3 regions of the Streptomyces sp. NPDC037054 genome follow, and region 3 is predicted to be linked to each of the others. Evidence: riboswitches for the same ligand, from Rfam matches in the RefSeq annotation. Region 3 holds a riboswitch; each other region holds the start of a gene.

Region 1 (6,360 bases), on a different contig from region 3:
CGCTGGACGCCGGGGCGGTGGATGCCGGAGCGGTGGGGGACGTGGCGCTGGACGCCGTAGCACCGGCGGGCGTGGCGCTGGAAAGCGTGGCGGTCCGGGGCGGCGTGGCGGCGGCGATGGCCTCCCGGTAGCGGGCCACGGTGCCCTCGGCGGCCCGCGCCCACGTGAAGTGGCGCAGCACCCGCTCCCGCCCGGCCGCGCCGAGCCGCGCGCGCAGCGCGGCGTCGCCCAGCAGGCGGCTCAGTCCGGCGGCCAGCGCGCCGGCGTCGCCGGGCGGCACCGCCAGGCACGTCTCGCCGTCGCGCCCGGCGACCTCGGGAATGGCGCCGCCGGTCGTGGCGAGCAGCGGCGTGCCGGTGGCCATGGCCTCGGCGGCGGGCAGCGAGAAGCCCTCGTACAGCGACGGCACGCACGCGACCTGCGCCGAGCGCACCAGGTCGACCAGTTCGGCGTCCGAGATGCCCTTGACGAAGCGGACGGCGCCGTCGAGCCCGTACCGCTCGACCGCCTTGGCGACGGGCCCGCCCGTGGGCCGCTTGCCGACGACGACGAGGTGGGCGTCGGGGTGCTCGGTGCGCACCTTCGCCAGCGCCTCGACCAGGAACACCAGCCCCTTGAGCGGCACGTCCGCGCTGGACGTCGTCACGATCCGCCCCGGCACCTGCGGCACCGACGGGTCGGGCGAGAACAGGTCGGTGTCGGCGCCGATGTGGACGACGTGGACGCGGTCGTCCCGTACGCCGAGGTGGTCGACGATCTCCTGGCGGGAGGAGCCGGACACGGTCAGCACGGACGGCAGGCGGCGCGCGACGCGCTTCTGCATGCGGGTGAAGGCGTACCAGCGGCGCACCGCGTACCGGCGGCGCCGGCTCCGCGCCGCGTCCAGCTCCAACTGCCGGTCGACGGTGATGGGGTGGTGGATGGTGGTCACCAGGGGCGCGCCGATGTCGCCGAGCAGGCCGTAGCCGAGCGTCTGGTTGTCGTGGACGACGTCGAACTCGCCGCGCCGGGCGCGCAGATGGCGGCGGGCGCGCAGCGAGAAGGTGAGCGGCTCGGGGAAACCGCCGGTCCACATCGTGGCCACTTCGAGGGCGTCGATCCAGTCGCGGTACTCGTCCCGCTTCGGAGTGCGGAAGGGGTCCGGCTGGCGGTAGAGGTCGAGGCTCGGCAGCTCGGTGAGGACAGGTCCGCCGCCCGCGCCCGGTCCCGGACCTCCGTCTGTGCCTGTGCCGTCGACGACGTCGAGGACCGGATACGGCTGGGCTCCGATGACCTCCACGCGGTGTCCGAGCCGGGCCAGTTCGCGCGAGAGGTGCCGGACGTAGACGCCCTGGCCGCCGCAGAACGGGTTTCCCTTGTACGTGAGGAGCGCGATGCGGAGCGGTCGCCCGCCGTCGGCAGCGAGGCCCTCCGGGGACGCCGCCTCCCTGGCCTCAGCGGTCACTCTGGGCCCCCTTCTCCCTGCACTGTCCCGCGAGATTACGACGGGACGCTAATCTAGAACAAGTTTCAGACTTGATCGTTCAAGAGGCTCCGAATCTACCGGCAGGTAGGGGCGCTGTGGCCAGTGGATCGGGTGATTCGCGCCACGGCGCGCAACCCTGGCATGCTGTGCGATCACTCGCCCTCACCGACTGTCACGGAACGCACGGGAACGCACGGGAACGGACGGGACGGCACCATGGCTGCGGGATCCACAGCGGAGGCGGGCGCGGCGGGACCGGCCGCGGCCCCGCTGACCGAACGGCAGGAGGCGCGCCGCCGCCGCATCCTGCGCGCGACCGCGCAACTGGCCGCGCGGGGCGGGTTCGACGCGGTGCAGATGCGGGAGGTCGCGGAGTCCTCACAGGTCGCCCTCGGCACGCTGTACCGGTACTTCCCGTCCAAGGTCCATCTGCTCGTCGCGACGATGCAGGACCAGCTGGCGCGGCTGCACGGCACCCTCCGCAAGCATCCGCTGGCGGGCGAGACGGCGGCCGACCGGATCGCGGAGACCCTCATGCGCGCCTTCCACTCCCTCCAGCGCCGGCCGCATCTGGCGGAGGCCATGGTCCGGGCCCTGACCTTCGCGGACCGCAGCGTGAGCGCGGAGGTGGAACAGGTCTCACGCCGGACCACGGCGATCATCCTGGAGGCGGCGGGCCGCCCGGCCCCGACCCCCGACGAGCTCTCCGCGATCCGCGTCATCGAGCACACCTGGCACTCGGCCCTCATCACGTGGCTGTCGGGCCGGGCGTCGATAGCGGAGGTGCAGAGGGACATCGAGACGGCGTGCCGCCTCATCGACCTGACGGCGCCGGGGATGGGGGCGGGGACAGCGACGGGGCGGGAGGGGTAGCCGTTCCGGTTCCGGTTTCGGTTCCGCTCCCGGTTCCGGTTCCGGTTTCGGTTCCGGTTCCGGCAGTCGCCCATCTCACCTCGGCGCCTTCCCTACGGCCGGGTAGAGTGGCCAGTCGTCATCACACCCGTACGGGGGGAAGCCGGTGCAATTCCGGCGCTGACCCGCAACCGTGAACCACCAGGGCCCCGCCCGGTGGTGAGCCGGATCGCCCCGCACGGTTCGTGAACGGCTCACGTGCCCGGCAGTCCGCCGGAGCACGGCACCGTCGAGGTATACGGAGCCGAGCCGCCGGGGGTGCCCCGTGCTGCCCGGCTCCCCGCAGGGAGAGGCACCCGCCGATCATGAACGTCCGCCGCAGCGCCGCGGTCCTGGCCGCCACCGCCGTGATCGGTGCCGCCGCACCGGCCGCCGCCGACTCGTCCCCGTCGCCGTCGCCGTCCGCGGCCCTCCCGTCCGGCCTGTACGGCAAGACGGACCCGACGTACGACGGCGTCTGGCGCCAGTCCCTCGCCCTGCTCGCCCAGCACACGGTGAAGGTGACGCCCGCGCCGAAGGCCGTCGACTGGCTGGTGCGCCAGCAGTGCGCGAACGGCGCGTTCGCCCCGTTCCGCGCCGAGCCGGCCAAGCCGTGCGACGCCAAGACGACGGTCGACACGAACAACACGGCCGCCGCCGTCCAGGCCCTGACCGCGCTCGGCGGCCACGACGCCGCCGCCGACAAGGCCGTCGACTGGCTGAAGTCCGTGCAGAACGAGGACGGCGGCTGGGGCTACGTCCCCGGCGGCGCCAGCGACACGAACTCCACGTCCGTGGTCATCGGCGCGCTCGCGGCGGCCGGGGAGAAGCCGGCGGAGGTCGTGAAGGGCGGGAAGTCTCCCTACGCGGCCCTGCTGAAGCTCTCGCTGCCCTGCGAGGGCGAGGGCAAGGACGCGGGCGCGTTCGCCTTCCAGCCGGACAAGAAGGGCACGTTGGCCGCCAACGCCGACGCCACCGCCGCCGGTGTCCTCGGCGCCCTCGGCGAGGGCCTGGTGGTCGACGCGGCCGAGAAGCCCGACACGGCCGTCGAGCCCTCCTGCTCCGACGCCGGCGAGGCCACCCCGGAGCGGGCCGCCGCCAACGGCGTCGCGTACCTCGCCAAGTCCCTCGCGAAGAACGGCCACTTGACGCTGGCCGGCACGGGCGGCCCCGACCACGGCAACACCGCCGACGCCGTCGTCGCCCTCGCCGCACAGGGTGCCGACCGCCAGGCGGCCAAGGCCCTGGACTGGCTGAAGCGGAACTCCGCGGCCTGGGCCGAGCAGAGCGGCCCCGCGGCGTACGCCCAGCTCGTCTTCGCGGCCCACGCCACGGGCACGGACCCGCGCGACTTCGGCGGCAAGGACCTGGTGAAGCAGCTGAACGCGACGGGACCGGCCCCGCAGGCGGAGAAGGGAGACAGCGAGGAGGCCGGGAAGAAGGGGGAGGAGACGAAGGAAGACTCCCCGTTCGGCGTCTGGTGGTACGTGGGCGTCTGCGTGGTCATCGGCATCGGCTTCGGCTTCCTGCTCAGCGGCCGCCGGAAGCAGCAGCCGTGACCGGCCGCCGTTCGCGGGCCCTGCTCCTGGCCGCGCTCGTGCTGTGCGCGGGCGTCGGCACGGGCGTGGGCGCGGGCCCGGCACAGGCCGCCGGTTACCGCTACTGGTCCTTCTGGGACCGCGCCGGCGACGGCTGGACGTACGCCACCCAGGGCCCGGCCACGGCCCGCCCCTCCGACGGCGACGTCCAGGGCTTCCGCTTCGCGGTGAGCGAGAACTCCGGCAACGCGGCCCAACCGCGCGGCGCCGCCGACTTCGCGACGATCTGCGCGTCCACCCCGAAGCGGGAGGGCAGGAAGCGGATCGCCCTGGTCCTCGACTTCGGCACGCGGCAGGACGCCCCGGCCGGGGAGACCCCACCCGCCCCGCGCACGGCCTGCGCGAGCGTCTCCCCCGACGCGACGACGTCCGACGCCCTGTCGACGGTGGCCAAGCCCCTCCGCTACGACACGAACGCCCTGCTGTGCGCGATCGGGGGCTATCCGGAGCGGGGGTGCGGGGAGCAGGTGGCGAAGGAGAGGACGGAGGAACGAGAGAAGCCGGCAGCAGAGCCGGCAACAGAGACAGGCCCGTCGCTGGGCTGGACAGCGGGCGGCGCACTCGTGGCCGTCCTGGCAGCGGCGGCGGTCTGGCAGTTCCGGCGCAGGCATGCGTAACCGCGGACAGTCGTGCCGCCGGGGCGGCGCCCGTCCCACGGAAAGCGGCACCCGGCCAACGCCGGCACGTGTCCCCACCCCTCGCCACCGGGACCGGCGCCGTGCGCACCTGCACCCCGGCGCCTGGTGGCTCTGGGCGATATCCCTGGGCATCGCGGCCACCCGCACCACCAACCCCCTCCTCCTCACCCTCCTCATCGCCGTCTCGGCCTACGTCGTCGCGGCCCGCCGCCCCCACACCCCCTGGTCCCGCTCCTACTCGACGTTCGTCAAGCTCGCGCTCGCCGTTCTCCTCATCCGCGTCGCCTTCACCGTCGTCCTCGGCTCCCCGATCCCCGGCTCCCGCACCCTCCTCACCCTCCCCGAACTCCCCCTCCCCGCCTGGGCCCAGGGCATCCGCCTCGGCGGCGACGTCACCCTCGAACCCCTCGTCTTCGCCCTGTACGACGGCCTGAAACTGGCCACGCTCCTCATCTGCGTCGGCGCGGCGAACGCCCTCGCGAACCCCTCGCGCCTCCTCAAGTCCCTCCCGGGCGCCCTGTACGAGACCGGCGTCGCCGTCGTCGTCGCCCTCACCTTCGCCCCGAACCTCATCGCCGACGTCCAGCGGCTGCGCGCCGCCCGCCGGCTGCGCGGCCGCCCCGACAAGGGCCTGCGGGGCCTGCTCCAGGTTGCCCTGCCGGTCCTGGAGGGCGCGCTGGAACGCTCCGTCGCGCTCGCCGCCGCGATGGACTCCCGCGGCTACGGCCGTACCGCCCGAGTCCCCGCGGCCGTACGGCGTACGACCGCCGCGCTGACGCTGGCCGGCCTGCTCGGGGTGTGCGCGGGGACGTACGGGATGCTGACCGCGGCGGGCGGCACGTACGGACTGCCGGTGCTGCTCGCCGGGTTGGCGACCGCGCTGGCGGGGCTGTGGCTCGGCGGGCGCCGGTCACTGCGGACCGGGTACCGCCCGGACCGCTGGGACGCCCGCGCCCGGCTGGTCGTCGGGTCCGGCGCCGCCGTGGCCGCCGGCCTCACGCTCGCCGCCGTACGCGACCCGGCGGCCCTGCATCCGGGCGTCGTCCCGCTCGTCGCCCCGACGCTCCCCCTCTGGCCGGCGGCGGCGATCCTGCTGGGCCTGCTGCCGGCCTTCGTCGCCCCGCCCCCGACCTCCGCATCCGAGGAGCAACCGTGATCCGCTTCGAGGACGTCTCCGTGACGTACGACGGCGCGGCCCGCCCCACCGTGACCGGCATCGACTTCGAGGTCCCGGAGGGTGAACTCGTGCTGCTCGCCGGGCCGTCGGGCGTCGGCAAGTCGACGGTGCTCGGCGCGGTCAACGGACTCGTCCCGCACTTCACCGGCGGCACCCTGCGCGGCCGGGTCACCGTCGCCGGCCGGGACACCCGCACGCACAAGCCGCGCGAACTCGCCGACCTGGTCGGCACGGTGGGCCAGGACCCGCTCGCGCACTTCGTGACGGACACGGTCGAGGAAGAACTGGCGTACGGCATGGAGTCGTTGGGGCTGGCTCCGGACGTGATGCGGCGCCGGGTGGAGGAGACGCTTGACCTGCTGGGGCTCGCGGACCTGCGGGATCGTTCGATCGCGACGCTCTCCGGGGGCCAGCGGCAGCGGGTCGCGATCGGTTCCGTCCTCACGCCGCACCCGTCCGTGCTGGTCCTCGACGAGCCGACGTCCGCGCTGGACCCGGCCGCCGCCGAGGAGGTCCTGGCCGTCCTGCTGCGCCTCGTGCACGACCTCGGGACGACGGTGCTGCTGGCCGAGCACCGGCTTGAGCGCGTCG
Region 2 (6,360 bases), on a different contig from region 3:
GCGAACCGCACCCGCACCGGCAGCAGGCCGAGCCCGTCGACGTGCCCGCGGCGGCTCTCCACGTCGTCCTCGATGTGCTCGCCGAGCACCTGGAAGCCGCCGCAGACGCCGAGGACGGGCCTTCCCTCGGCGGCCCGCCTCGCGAGGGCGTCCGCCAGCCCGCGCTCGCGCAGCCACTCCAGGGCGCGCACGGTCCCGCGCGTCCCCGGAACGACCACCAGGTCGGCGTCCGCCAGTTCCTCCGGCCGGTCCACGAACCGCACCACGACGCCCGGTTCGGCGGCCAGCGCGTCCACGTCCGTGAAGTTGGACATCAGCGGCACCGCGCACACCGCGACCCGCAGCACGTCCTCGCCGACCGGCGGCGCCGTGTTCGACTCGCGCACGGTGCCGCGCAGCGACACCCCCATGCCGTCCTCCTCGTCGATGCCGAGCCCGTGCCGGAACGGCAGCACGCCGTACGAGGGCCGGCCGGTGAGGTCCTTCAGCATGTCGAGGCCGGGCGCCAGCAGGGACACGTCCCCGCGGAACTTGTTGACGAGGAACCCGGCGACCAGCGCCTGGTCCTCGGGGGAGAGCAGCGCGACCGTGCCGAAGAACGACGCGAAGACGCCGCCGCGGTCGATGTCGCCGACGACGAGCACGGGCAGCCCGGCGCCCCGGGCGATGCCCATGTTCACGATGTCCGTCCGCCGCAGATTGATCTCGGCGGGACTCCCGGCCCCCTCACAGATCACCGCGTCATACGTGCCCCGCAACTCGGCGAGGCAGTCCAGCACCGTGCCCAGCAGCCGCTGTTGCCGGCCACCGTGGTAGCCGCGCGCGCTCATCTCGCCCACCGGCCTGCCCAGCAGCACGACCTGGCTGGACTGTTCACCGCCCGGCTTGAGCAGCACCGGGTTCATCAGCGCCGTCGGCTCCACGCGGCACGCCTGCGCCTGCATGGCCTGCGCCCGGCCGATCTCGGCGCCCTCGCGGGTCACGAACGAGTTCAGCGACATGTTCTGCGCCTTGAACGGCGCCACCTTCACGCCCTGGCGCACCAGCCAGCGGCAGATCCCCGCCGTGACGACGCTCTTGCCGGCGTCCGAGGTGGTCCCGGCGACGAGCAGACCCCCACCGTTCATGACGTACGTCCCTTCACGAGAAGCCGTCCGGCCGCGCACACGCCGAACGCGAGCAGGCCCACGCGCCGCGACAGCCGCACGGCCCGTTCGATGTCACGTACCTGTACGGCGCGCCCCGCCGCCCCGCCCAGCACGGGCCGGTGCTCGACCCGCCCGCCGTAGGAGAGGGTGCCGCCCAGCCGCACCCCGAGGGCGCCCGCGAACGAGGCCTCCACGGGGCCGGCGTTGGGGCTCGGATGCTTCCCGGCGTCCGCGCGCCAGGCCCGCAGCGCGCCCCGCGGATCGCCGCCCGCGACGGTGGCGAGGGCGGCGGTCAGCCGGGCGCCGGGCCATCCGGCGACGTCGTCGAGGCGGGCGGAGGCCCAGCCGAAGCGGCGGTGGCGCGGGGACTTGTGACCGACCATCGCGTCCAGCGTGTTGACGGCGCGGAAGCCCACGAGACCCGGCACCCCGGCCACGGCGCCCCACACGAGGGCGCCCACCACGGCGTCGGAGGTGTTCTCGGCGACGGACTCGACCACGGCCCGCGCGATGCCGTCGGCGTCCAGCGCCTGCGGGTCGCGCCCGCACAGATGCGGCAGCCGGGCCCGCGCCGCCTCGACGTCCCCGGACTCCAGGGCGCGCGCCACGGCCCGCGCCTCACGGGCGAGCGACGTGCCGCCGACGACGGCCCAGGTGGTGGCGGCGGTCAGCGCGACGGAGGCGGCGGGGGAGCGGCGTACGGCACGGGCGGCGAGGGCGGCGACGCCGACGGCCCCGCCGGCGCAGACGGCGCTGTGCAGCGCGCCCCACCCGCGGTGGTCCCGCCACAACACCCGTTCCACGGCAGCCGCGGCCCGCCCGAACACGGCGACCGGATGCCCGCGGCGCGGATCGCCGAGGAGCAGGTCGCCGAGGAGGCCGGTGGCGGCGCCGTACGCGAACACGCGGTCGGCACCCATCGGCTCAGCCGACCGCTGTCACAGACGCGTCGGTGGTGGTGTACCTGGTGTGCCTCGGTCGGCAGCCGCGCATGGCGATATGTCCTCACTCAGGGTGTCCGCGCCCTGGTTCGACGAGACCGGCGGTGAGAGTTCCTGGCTCCCGGGGCCTTTCACCCCGGTGACAGTGGCGGGACCGCGCCGGATTCGCACCGGCTTCCTCTCTTGCCGCCGTACTTGGCTCCGGAAGTCCACCACGCCCCGAGAACACCCGTCAACTTGCCGTTGACCTGCGGGGGCGGAGTGTGCGAAGGCCCACACGGCAGGGCCGGCGCGGGGGCCGCGGGTACGACGAAACGGGGTGCGGGACGGTGTTCCGTCCCGCACCCCGCGGTGCCCGGGCGCGTTCGCGTCAGGCGACGATCAGGTAGATGCCGTAGCCCACCGCCGCCGCGCACGCCGCGAAGCAGGCGTACGCGCCGGTGACCGCGAGGGTCGCGGAGCCGCCCTGCTCGGCGGCCCGCTCGCGGCGGGACAGTCCGGCGATGCCGACGGTGAACAGGGCCACGAGGGCCACGGTGACCACGAGACTGACTCCGAAGACGGAGCCGAGGGCCGCCCAGTCGATCTTCATGCTGCTTCTCTTCCTTCGTACCCGGCGTGCCCGGCGAACCGGGGGGTGCCTGGTCTCAGACGGTCGTGGAGGCCGACGGGGCCTTGGGCTCGGCGGTGGCCTGGGCGGGGATGGCCGCCGAGACCTCCTCGGACACCGTGCCCGTGGGGGGCGGGGTGACGGCGGCCATCGCGGTGGTCACCACGCCGGCCGGCTCCTCGGTGTCGTTGACGTTGGTGTGGTCGACGATCTCGCGGCGGGAGATCTTCCAGATGGCGTAGCTGGACACCACGAGGAAGACCGCGACGAGTGCCGTGCCCCAGTCGCCCAGGCCGCAGACGTACTCGGCGAGGGCGGCGACCAGGGCCGCGGCCGGCAGCGTCAGGCCCCAGGCGATGAACATGCGGGTGGCCGTCGACCAGCGGACCACGCCGCCCTTGCGGCCGAGGCCCGCGCCCATCACCGAACCCGAGACGGAGTGCGTGGTGGAGAGGGAGAAGCCCAGGTGGGAGGAGGCCAGGATGACCGTGGCCGCGCTGGTCTGGGCGGCGAAGCCCTGCTGCGGCTGGAGGTCGGTCAGGCCCTTGCCCATGGTGCGGATGATGCGCCAGCCGCCGAGGTACGTGCCGAGGGCGATCGCGATGCCCGCGGAGAGGATGACCCACATGGGCGGGTCGGAGTCGGGGGCGACGGCGCCGCCGACGACCAGGGCGAGGGTGATGATGCCCATCGTCTTCTGGGCGTCGTTGGTGCCGTGGGCCAGGGAGACCAGGCCGGCGGAGGCGATCTGGCCGGAGCGGTAGCCCTTGGCGGCGGCCTTGCCGTCGGCCTTCTTGCCGAGCGTGTAGGTCAGCCGGGCGGCGATCATCGCCGCGATGCCCGCGACGAGCGGGGCGGCGATGGCCGGGATCAGCACCTTGGTGACGAGCACGTCGCCGTGCACCGCGCCGACGCCGGCGGAGGCGATGGTGGCGCCGATCAGACCGCCCATGAGGGCGTGCGAGGAACTGGACGGGAGGCCGACCAGCCAGGTCAGCAGGTTCCAGAGGATCGCGCCGACCAGGGCGGCGAAGATGACCTCGGGACGGATGCCGCTCTCGTCGACGAGACCCTTGGAGATCGTGTTGGCGACCTCCACGGAGAGGAAGGCGCCCACAAGGTTCAGCACGGCGGACATGGCCACCGCGACCTTGGGCTTGAGTGCACCGGTCGAAATGGTGGTGGCCATCGCGTTGGCGGTGTCGTGGAAACCGTTCGTGAAATCGAACGCGAGTGCGGTTACCACCACAATCGCGAGGATCAGCGAGAAGCTTTCCATTTACCCAGGCAATCGTTCGAGGTCATTGGCTGGACGAACGTAGGTAACCAGGGTGAACGGAAGATGAACTGAGGGGGGCTTCACGGTGTCCGTAAGAGGGGGTTGTCGCTCCCTCCCGGCACGGCCGCCCAACGCCCGCGCGGCCCCACGCCCCCGGACGCCCTCCGGACCGGTCCCGCGACCGCCGGAAGAGACCTTCGTCACCCCCTCCCGCCTGGCAGGATCACCCCATGACGGAGCACCGCGAGGAGGTACCGATGACGGGGCACAGGCACGACGACGGCGACGCGGTGGCGCGGGCCTGGAGCGAGCTCGTCGCGACGGCCCGCCGGACCGTCTCCGAGGGCCTCGTCGTCGGCACCTCCGGCAACGTCTCGGTACGCGTCGGCGACACCGTCCTGGTCACCCCCTCGGGCGTGCCCTACGACCGGCTCACCGCCGACGACGTCACCGGCGTCGACCTCGACGGCCGGCAGGTGCTCGGCACCCTCGTGCCGACCAGCGAACTGCCCATGCACCTCGCCGTGTACCGCACCACGGACGCCCGCGCCGTCGTCCACACCCACGCCGTGCACGCCACCGCCGTCTCCACGCTCGTGTCCGAACTGCCGCTGATCCACTACATGGCCGCGGCCCTCGGCGGCCCCGTCCGGGTCGCCCCGTACGCGACGTACGGCAGCGACGAGTTGGCCGAGCACATGCTCCGGGCCCTTGCCGACCGCACCGGCTGCCTCCTGCGGAACCACGGCACGATCACCCACGGCGCGGGCCTCGACCAGGCCTACGACCGCACCGCCCAGCTGGAGTGGATGTGCCGCCTGTGGCTCATCGCCTCGTCCGTCCCGGGCGCCGCCCCGACCCTCCTGACGCGGGACCAGCTCACCGAGGTCCAGGAGAAGCTCAAGGGCTACGGACAGCGCCGCTGACCCCGCGCAGCCGGTCCCACTGGCCGGTGCGCGGGTCGACCGGGACACTGGACGGGTGCGCACAGTCAAAGCGACGGCCGCCGCCGTCACCGCAGCCCTGGCCGCCGGCGCCGCGAGCGTCGCCGCCGGACGGTTCGCCAGCGACGCGGCGCTCAAGGCGCCCCCCGGCCGGCCCCTGCCGACCGAACCCCGGCTCACCGTGCACGCCACGGCCGCCGGCCGGATCGCGCTCACCCGGGACCTCGCGACCCTCCGCCCCGGCCGCTACGGCCTCGCCGGCGACGGATCGCACGCGGTCGTCGGCCCCGCCCTGCCCGACGCCGAGCACACCGCCGACACCGTCGTACGCCGTCTGGAACGCGTCACGCACGGCACTCTGGAACCCGGCGACAAGGTCTGGCTCACCCCGAACCTCCACGTCGGCGACCCGGGCAGCGCCCTCGGCCTGGACCACGCCGACGTCGACGTGCCCGGCGAACTCGGCCCGCTCCCGGCCTGGTTCGTGCCCGGTGGCCGCGACACCTGGGTCATCGCGGTGCACGGCCTCGGTGCCACCCGCGAACAGGCCATGAACATCATGGGGTTCCTGCGGCGCCACCACTTCCCGGTGCTCGCCCTCGCCTACCGCGGCGACCTCGGCGCCCCCCGGTCGCCCGACGGACTCGGCCACCTCGGCGAGACCGAGTGGCGCGACCTGGACGCGGCGATCCGCTACGCCGTGCGCTCCGGCGCCCGCCAGGTCGTCCTGCACGGCTGGTCCACCGGCGCCACCATGGCGCTGCGCGCCGCCGCCCGCTCGGACCTGCGCGACCGCGTCTCCGGACTCGTCCTGGACTCCCCGGTGCTCCACTGGGAGACCACGCTGCGTGCCCTCGCCGCCGCCCGCCGCACCCCCGGCGTGCTGCTGCCCCTCGCGGTGCGCGCCGCGCAGGGGCGCCTGGGCGGCTCCCTCGACCACGTCCCCGCGACCTCGGTCCCCGGCACCCGGGCCCCCGCCGAAGCGGTCTCGGGCGGCCCCCGCATCCCGACGCTCGTCGTGCACGGACCCGACGACCGGGTGGCCCCCTGGCAGCTGTCCCGCCGCCTCGTCGGCGCGCGCCCCCACCACATGACCCTGCACACCGTCCGCCACGCCCCCCACGGGGCCATGTGGAACGCGGATCCGGACGGCTACGAAGAGGCCCTGCGGCGCTTTCTGACCCCCCTGATGTGATCGCGGCCGGGCCTGCCGCCCGACGATTCCGTTTAATGCCGTACGGCTGGCCTGTTCCGGGCGCCCACCGCTCACGGAACCCCGTGCCCGGACCGCCCCCACGACCCCCGTCGGCATTCCGTTTGGGTTTTCGGACCGTCAACCGGAAGACTGCACCCGTGACGTCCCGTATCCCGCGCGACTCCAGGCTCCGACTCGTCCGCCCGCGACCCCTGGCCGCTGCCCCGAGAACGATGAACCAGC
Region 3 (6,360 bases):
CGCCCACGACCTCGCGCGCCGCGCGACCGCGCAGGGGCTGCGCACCGAGGTCGCCGGGCCCGGCCGGGGCACCCTCGGCGCCCGGATCAGGGCGGCGCGGCTGGTGCCGTACCAGGCGGTGATCGGGGCGCGGGAGGCCGACGCGGGCCTGGTCGCGCCGCGGCTGCGGGACGGGCGGCGGCCGGGTGAACTGCCCGGCGCCGAGCTGCTCCGCAGGATCGCCGAGCGGGTCCGGGCCCGCGGCACCGACCTGTGGGAATCCGCGTAAGGTCGGCTCGTGGGGTGTGCGAGCCCCCGTCCGACGCCGAGCGCCGCCGGTGACCGCCCGGCTCTGATGCGAGGAGAGGCCGCCGTGACGACCGACCAGGTGGGACCGCGGGGCGCCGCCCGCCCCGTCCCGGTGATCATCGACTGCGACACCGGCATCGACGACGCCCTCGCCCTGCTGCTCGCCGTACGGCACCCCGGGCTCGACCTGCGGGCCGTCACCTGCGTGGCCGGGAACACCGACGTCGACGGCGTCGTCCGCAACACCCTGACCGTGCTGGAGCGGGCCGGCGCCCCCGAGATCCCCGTCGCGCGGGGCGCCGAACGGCCGTTGATCGAGGCGGTGCGCACCGCGCGGCACGTCCACGGCCACGACGGCATGGGCGACCTCGGGCTGCCCGCGCCGACCCGCGCCCCCGCCGACGTGGACGCGGTGACGCTGCTGCGCCGCGAGATCCTCGCCTCGCCGCGCCCGGTCACGCTGATCCCGACCGCGCCGCTCACCAACATCGCGCTGCTGCTGCGCACCCACCCGGACGTCACGCGCAACATCGAGCGGATCGTGTTCATGGGCGGCGCGGTGGCCACCGGGAACGCCACGCCCGTCGCCGAGTTCAACGTCTGGCACGACCCGGAGGCCGCCGCGGTGCTGCTGACCGCCGGGGTGCCCCTCACGATGTACGGCCTCGACGTGTTCCAGCGCGTGATCGTGCCGGGGCCGGACCTGCGCCGGCTGCGGGCGAGCACCGACCCCGGCACCCGCCTCGCCGGCGAACTGCTCGCCCACCGCGGCCCCGTCACCGACGCGTCGGACCCCGGCGGGGGGCTCGGCGACGCGGGTGCGGTGTGCGCGGTCGTGGACCCGGAGGGCCTGACCACGCACCGCCTTCCGGTCGAGGTGTCCCTGGCCCCGGGGCCCACCCGCGGCCAGACGATCGTCGACCGCCGGCCCCGCCCCGGCGAGTCCGAGCTCCACGACGGCACCCGTGAACAGGCCCTGGTGGACGTGGCGTTGGACGTCGACGTGGCGCGCTACGTGCGGCTGTACCTGGACGCCGTGGAGCGCCCGGGCCCGGTGTGAACAGGCCCTGGGGGTGCCGGGGTCAGTCCGCCTCGGCCGGGCGTGGCGCCCAGCGCTGTTCCACCTTCGCGACCTTCCAGTACGACACCGCCGCCGCCCACACCACCACGAACAGGCCGACGATGACGTAGCCGACGCTGTCCAGGTCGATGGCGGCGATCCAACTCGTCACCGCGTCGCGGAGATCGAGCTTCTCGTGCAGCACGCCGACCAGTTCGATCGTGCCGATGAAGAACGCGACGGCGATCGACAGGCCGGTGATCGTGAGGTTGTAGAAGACCTTGCGGACGGGGTTGGAGAACGCCCACTGGTAGGCGAAGTTCATGAACGTGCCGTCGAGGGTGTCGAACAGGCACATGCCCGCGGTGAACAGCAGCGGCAGGCACAGGATCGCGTACCAGGGCAGCCCGGCCGCGGCACCCGACCCGGCCATCACCAGCAGCGTGACCTCGGTGGCCGTCTCGAAGCCGAGACCGAACAGGAAGCCCAGCGGGTACATCTGGCCGGGGCGGGAGATCGAGCGGGTCAGCCTGCCGAGGAAGCGGTTCATGAACCCCCGGGAATCCAGGTGCCGTTCGAGCTCGACCTCGTCGTACGTGCCCTGCCGCATCGCCCGGAAGACCTTCAGGATGCCCAGCAGGGCGACCAGGTTGAGCGCGGCGATCAGGTAGAGGAACGAGCCGGCGACCGTGGTGCCGAGGACGCCGAGCACCTGGTGCGTGGTCGACTCCTCGCTGGTCACGCGGGTCGCGAGCGTCGTGCCGCCGGCGATCATCGCGGCGAGCAGCACGACCACGCTGGAGTGGCCGAGCGCGAACCAGAAGCCCACGGAGACGGGCCGCTTGCCGTCGGCCATGAGCTTGCGGGTGGTGTTGTCGATGGCGGCGATGTGGTCCGCGTCGAAGGCGTGCCGTACGCCGAGGGTGTAGGCGGTGATGCCGAGGCCGATGCCGAAGGCCTTCGAGCCGACCTCGTGGTCGCCGGGGACCACGAGGAGGAACAGGATGCCGAAGGCGACGACGTGCAGTGCGGCGATCACGGCCATCAGACCGCCGGTCCGCACGGTGTCCTCGCGGCGCCAGCGGAAGGACGCGGCGGGGGTCGGGGAGGCCGGCGAGGACGCCGTCGGGGACGTCTTCGGGGCAGGGTCGGGCAAGGTCATCCGGTCACGCTCCAGCACCTCGTGGATCAGTTCGTGAGATGCCGTGGCCGGTCTCCTGGCTTACGGGTCGTGCGTTCTCGGCCCGCCTTCCCGGCCGCCGTGCGGTGGCCAGTGGCTGCCCCGGGTGGGGCGTGGGACGCGAACTCCCCGATCACAGTGGCGAGGGCCGCGCCGGTCTGGGTCCCTCGGTTTCCCGACGGACCGTCACCGGCTTCCCGAACACCACGGCGGGGCCACGGTAGGGCCTGCGGGGCACCGCTGCATAGCTGCACAGCTACGCAGGTATTCAAGATCACAAAGGCGGGGTCCGGGGTTTGAACGCCGTTCGGGTCCGCCGCGGGCCGGTGCGAACGACGGGGCACCTGCGAGGATGGCTCCATGCATCTCGTCCCGGCCGACCGCGCCGACCGGCGCGCCATCGACGGCCACCGGGTGTGCGACGCCATCGCCGCGATCGGCGAGCCCGGCCACGTCCGCACCTGGGCCGACCGCTTCTCCCTGCTCGCCGACGCCAAGCGCCTCGCGCTGCTGCTCGCCCTGCACCGCACCGGCCCGCTGGCGGTCTCCGACCTGGCGATCGCGACGGGCATGAACGACCCGGCGGTCTCCCAGGCCCTCCGTCTGCTGCGGGCGGCGGGCGTGGTGGAGGGCGAGAAGGAGGGCCGCGTGGTCCGCTACCGCGTGGTCGACACGGAGGTCCGATCCCTGCTGGAGCACTGCGCGGCGGACACACTGAGCCACTGACGTCCCCGCCCGACGGCGCCCGCACCGCCGGCCGCTCACCCCTGCGTGGAACGCCCCGCCCCGCGGGCGTCCGCGTCCCGGACCACCGCCCCGAGCATCGGCGCGATGTGCCGCTCGGGCCGGTGCATCCCCACCCCCGGCACCCGCGTCCGCGGCTGCCCCGGCGTCCCCGGCAACGGCACCGGCCGCCGCGCCACCAGCCGCCCCGCCGTGCGCCCCCCGCACCGCCCGCACGCCGGCGCCCCCTCCGGGGTGTACGGCGACGGCACGGACGTGTTGTCCCGGTGGAAGCACTCCCACTCGTCCCCGTGACCGTCCAGGTAGCGCTGGACGTCGTGGTCCACGCTCCAGCGGTGCCCGCACGAGCCGCAGGCGAATTCGACCCGCTCGACCGCGAGTTCGGTGATCACGGCGGCCCACCTCCGTCCCGCAGCCGATTCGCGCGGTTTCCGGCGTTTCCGATTCTCCTCCGTCCCGCCCCGCCGCGCGCGGAAAGCGGAATCCTCGCCGCCACGCCGACGAGGCTCCATTCACGCTGGGCACCTGCCTCACTACGCTGTGCGGGTGAACGGGTCGACTACGGGGGCGTTATGGGATTCGGCTTCGGACAGCGACGTGGTGGACAACTCCCGGTGGAACTCACCGGATTCGTCGGCCGCGACGAGGAGCTCGCTCTGATCCAGGGCGCCTTGGCGCGGTCACGGCTCGTCACCCTGGTCGGCCCCGGCGGCGTCGGCAAGAGCCGTACGGCGCTGCGCGCGGCCGGCGGACTCGCCGGGCGGTTCGCCGACGGGGTGCGGCTGGTGGAACTGTCGGGGCTGCACGACCCCGAGCTGGTCCCGGCGACCCTCGCCGGCGTGCTGGAGCTGCCCGAGCAGTCCGGGATGAGCCCGCTGGACGCGGTGGTCGAGCATCTGCGCGGCCGGCGCATGCTGATCGTCCTCGACACCTGCGAGCACCTCGTCGACGCGTGCGCCATGCTCTGCGACATCCTCCTGCGCGAGGCCGGCGGCCTGAGCGTCCTCGCCACCAGCCGGCAGCCCCTCGACGTGCCCGGCGAGCACTGCGTCCCCCTGGCCCCGCTGCCCCGCGAGGACGCCGTCGCCCTGTTCGAGCAGCGCGCCGCCGACGTGACCGGCGGTTTCGCCGTCACCGAGGCCGACCGCGAGCGCACCCTCGCGCTGGTGGACCGGCTCGACGGCATTCCGCTCGCCCTGGAGCTGGCCGCCGTACGGCTGCGTGCCGTGCCGCTCGCCGAACTGGTCGCCCGGCTGGACCGCCGCTTCGAGGTCCTCACCGGCGGCCGCCGCACGGCCCTCACCCGGCACCAGACCCTGCGCACCGCCATCGACTGGTCGTACGACCTGTGCACGGCCGAGGAGCGGGCGCTGTGGGCGCGGCTTTCGGTGTTCGCCGGGTCGTTCGAGCTGTCCGCGGCCGAGCGGGTGTGCGCGGGCGGGGACCTGCCCGCCGAGCGGGTCGTGGAGGCCCTGATCGGCCTCGTGGACAAGTCGGTCGTGCAGCGCATCGGCGAGGACGGCGGCCGCTACCGGCTGCTGGACACCATCCGCGAGTACGGCGCCGCCCGGCTCGCCGGCACCGCCGACGAGCCGGCCGTACGGGCACGGCACTTCGGCCACTACGAGGCGCTGACCGGGCGTTTCTGGGACGAGCTGCTGACCCCCGCCCAGGTGGCGCTGCACCGCACGCTGCGGGACGACGTCGCCGATGTGCGGGCCGCGCTGGAGTACGGGTACGCCACCGAGGGCCGGGCGGCCGACGCGCTGTGGCTGGCGACGCGGCTCGGCCCGTACTGGCGGGCCGCGGGCACCCTGTCCGAGGGCCGGCACTGGATCGACAAGGGCCTGGACCGCGTCCCCGAGGACGGCGCCGAGCGGGCCTGGGGCCTGTTCATGACCGGCGTCTTCGCGGTGTGGACCGGCGATCTGGAGACCGCCCTTGAGCGGTTCCCGCAGGCCCACGAGGTCGCCAAGCGCGCCGGGGTGGACCGCGTGGAGCTGTTCGCCGAGGCGTATCTGGGCGCCATGACCGTGCTCGGCGGCGCGGTCGAGGAGGGCCTCGCGGCGCTGGAGGACGCCCGGCTGCGCATCGTCGCGTCCGGTGACGGGCTCGGCATCGCCGTCGTCCACTACGAGGGTGCCCTGCTGCGCGCGGTGCTCGGCGACCCGGCAGGCGCCCTGGACCTGTGCGCCACCGGCCTCGCCCACCTGGAGCGCACGGGCGAGCGTCAGCTGTACGGCTCGACGCTGATGGTGCAGGGGCTCGTGCTGTGGCTGGGCGGGGAGCAGGAGGCGAGCGCGGACCTGTTCCGCCGGGGCCTGGAGGCCGCCGCCGAGATCGGCGAGGTGCTGGTGGCCGCGCTGGCCTGTCTGGGCCTCGCCTGGCACGCCGCCCGGCACGGCCGGCACGTCCGGGCGGGCTGGCTGCTCGGTTACGCGGAGAACGCGCGCCGGCTCAGCGGCGACCCGGTGGCGCTGCTGCCGCGGCTGCTGGAGGAGCAGGAGGCGATGCGCGAGCAGGTCCGCGCGGCGCTCGGCGAGGAGCGGTTCGAGCAGTGGTGGCAGGCGGGCGCGCGGCTGTCGGGCCGGCAGGTGCTGGACGCCGTACGGGCCGACGCGGACGAGCCGCCCTCCCACGGATCGTCGGCCGCTCGGGCCGCCGGGCGCCGGGCCGGAGTGCAGAACCGTTCCGTCGATGTCCTCACCCGGCGCGAGCGCGAGGTCGCGGCGCTGGTGGCGCAGGGCATGTCCAACCGGGAGATCGCGGAGCGGCTCGTCATCTCCAAGCGCACCGTGGACGCCCACGTCGAGCACATCCTCGCCAAGCTCCGCATCACGTCCCGTACCGAGATACCGGCCGTGGCCGGTCAGTAGCGCCGCGTACGGACACGTAGGTGTCGCACGTACGAACGGGGAGGCGGCGGGGCCGTCCGGTGGGGCCCGGTACGTATACCGAGTCCGCTGCGGCGGCCGGTACCGATCTTGGTGGCGGGTGCCGCGCGTGCGTACCGATCTCCGGCGTTCCGTGCCGCGGGGCGCCCCGCGGCACGGCACAGTGGGTGGTGCCGCCCGGGGAAAACGGACGA

The links. A riboswitch is a leader RNA that binds a small molecule or an ion and turns the genes downstream of it on or off. The one in region 3 is predicted to bind cobalamin.
Region 1: another riboswitch for cobalamin. It lies ahead of ACZ7D7_RS33735 (prenyltransferase/squalene oxidase repeat-containing protein); the one in region 3 lies ahead of nicT (Nickel transporter NicT).
Region 2: another riboswitch for cobalamin. It lies ahead of ACZ7D7_RS13155 (cobalamin biosynthesis protein); the one in region 3 lies ahead of nicT (Nickel transporter NicT).

The regions. Positions count from the first base shown of each region.
Region 1 is NZ_JBVJSJ010000025.1:2,973-9,332, reverse strand. Features, by position in the region: gene ACZ7D7_RS33745 (glycosyltransferase family 4 protein) at 1-1,444, opposite strand, end outside; gene ACZ7D7_RS33740 (TetR family transcriptional regulator) at 1,682-2,338, shown strand; cobalamin riboswitch at 2,422-2,548, shown strand; gene ACZ7D7_RS33735 (prenyltransferase/squalene oxidase repeat-containing protein) at 2,683-3,915, shown strand; gene ACZ7D7_RS33730 (SCO2322 family protein) at 3,912-4,571, shown strand; gene ACZ7D7_RS33725 (CbiQ family ECF transporter T component) at 4,564-5,748, shown strand; gene ACZ7D7_RS33720 (ABC transporter ATP-binding protein) at 5,745-6,360, shown strand, end outside.
Region 2 is NZ_JBVJSJ010000004.1:501,166-507,525, forward strand. Features, by position in the region: gene ACZ7D7_RS13150 (cobyric acid synthase) at 1-1,127, opposite strand, end outside; gene ACZ7D7_RS13155 (cobalamin biosynthesis protein) at 1,124-2,068, opposite strand; cobalamin riboswitch at 2,179-2,318, opposite strand; gene ACZ7D7_RS13160 (hypothetical protein) at 2,460-2,681, opposite strand; gene ACZ7D7_RS13165 (inorganic phosphate transporter) at 2,737-3,978, opposite strand; gene ACZ7D7_RS13170 (class II aldolase/adducin family protein) at 4,236-4,904, shown strand; gene ACZ7D7_RS13175 (alpha/beta hydrolase) at 4,960-6,117, shown strand.
Region 3 is NZ_JBVJSJ010000008.1:36,819-43,178, reverse strand. Features, by position in the region: gene thrS (threonine--tRNA ligase) at 1-268, shown strand, start outside; gene ACZ7D7_RS20265 (nucleoside hydrolase) at 353-1,348, shown strand; gene nicT (Nickel transporter NicT) at 1,371-2,510, opposite strand; cobalamin riboswitch at 2,539-2,752, opposite strand; gene ACZ7D7_RS20255 (ArsR/SmtB family transcription factor) at 2,889-3,254, shown strand; gene ACZ7D7_RS20250 (hypothetical protein) at 3,290-3,664, opposite strand; gene ACZ7D7_RS20245 (helix-turn-helix transcriptional regulator) at 3,845-6,148, shown strand.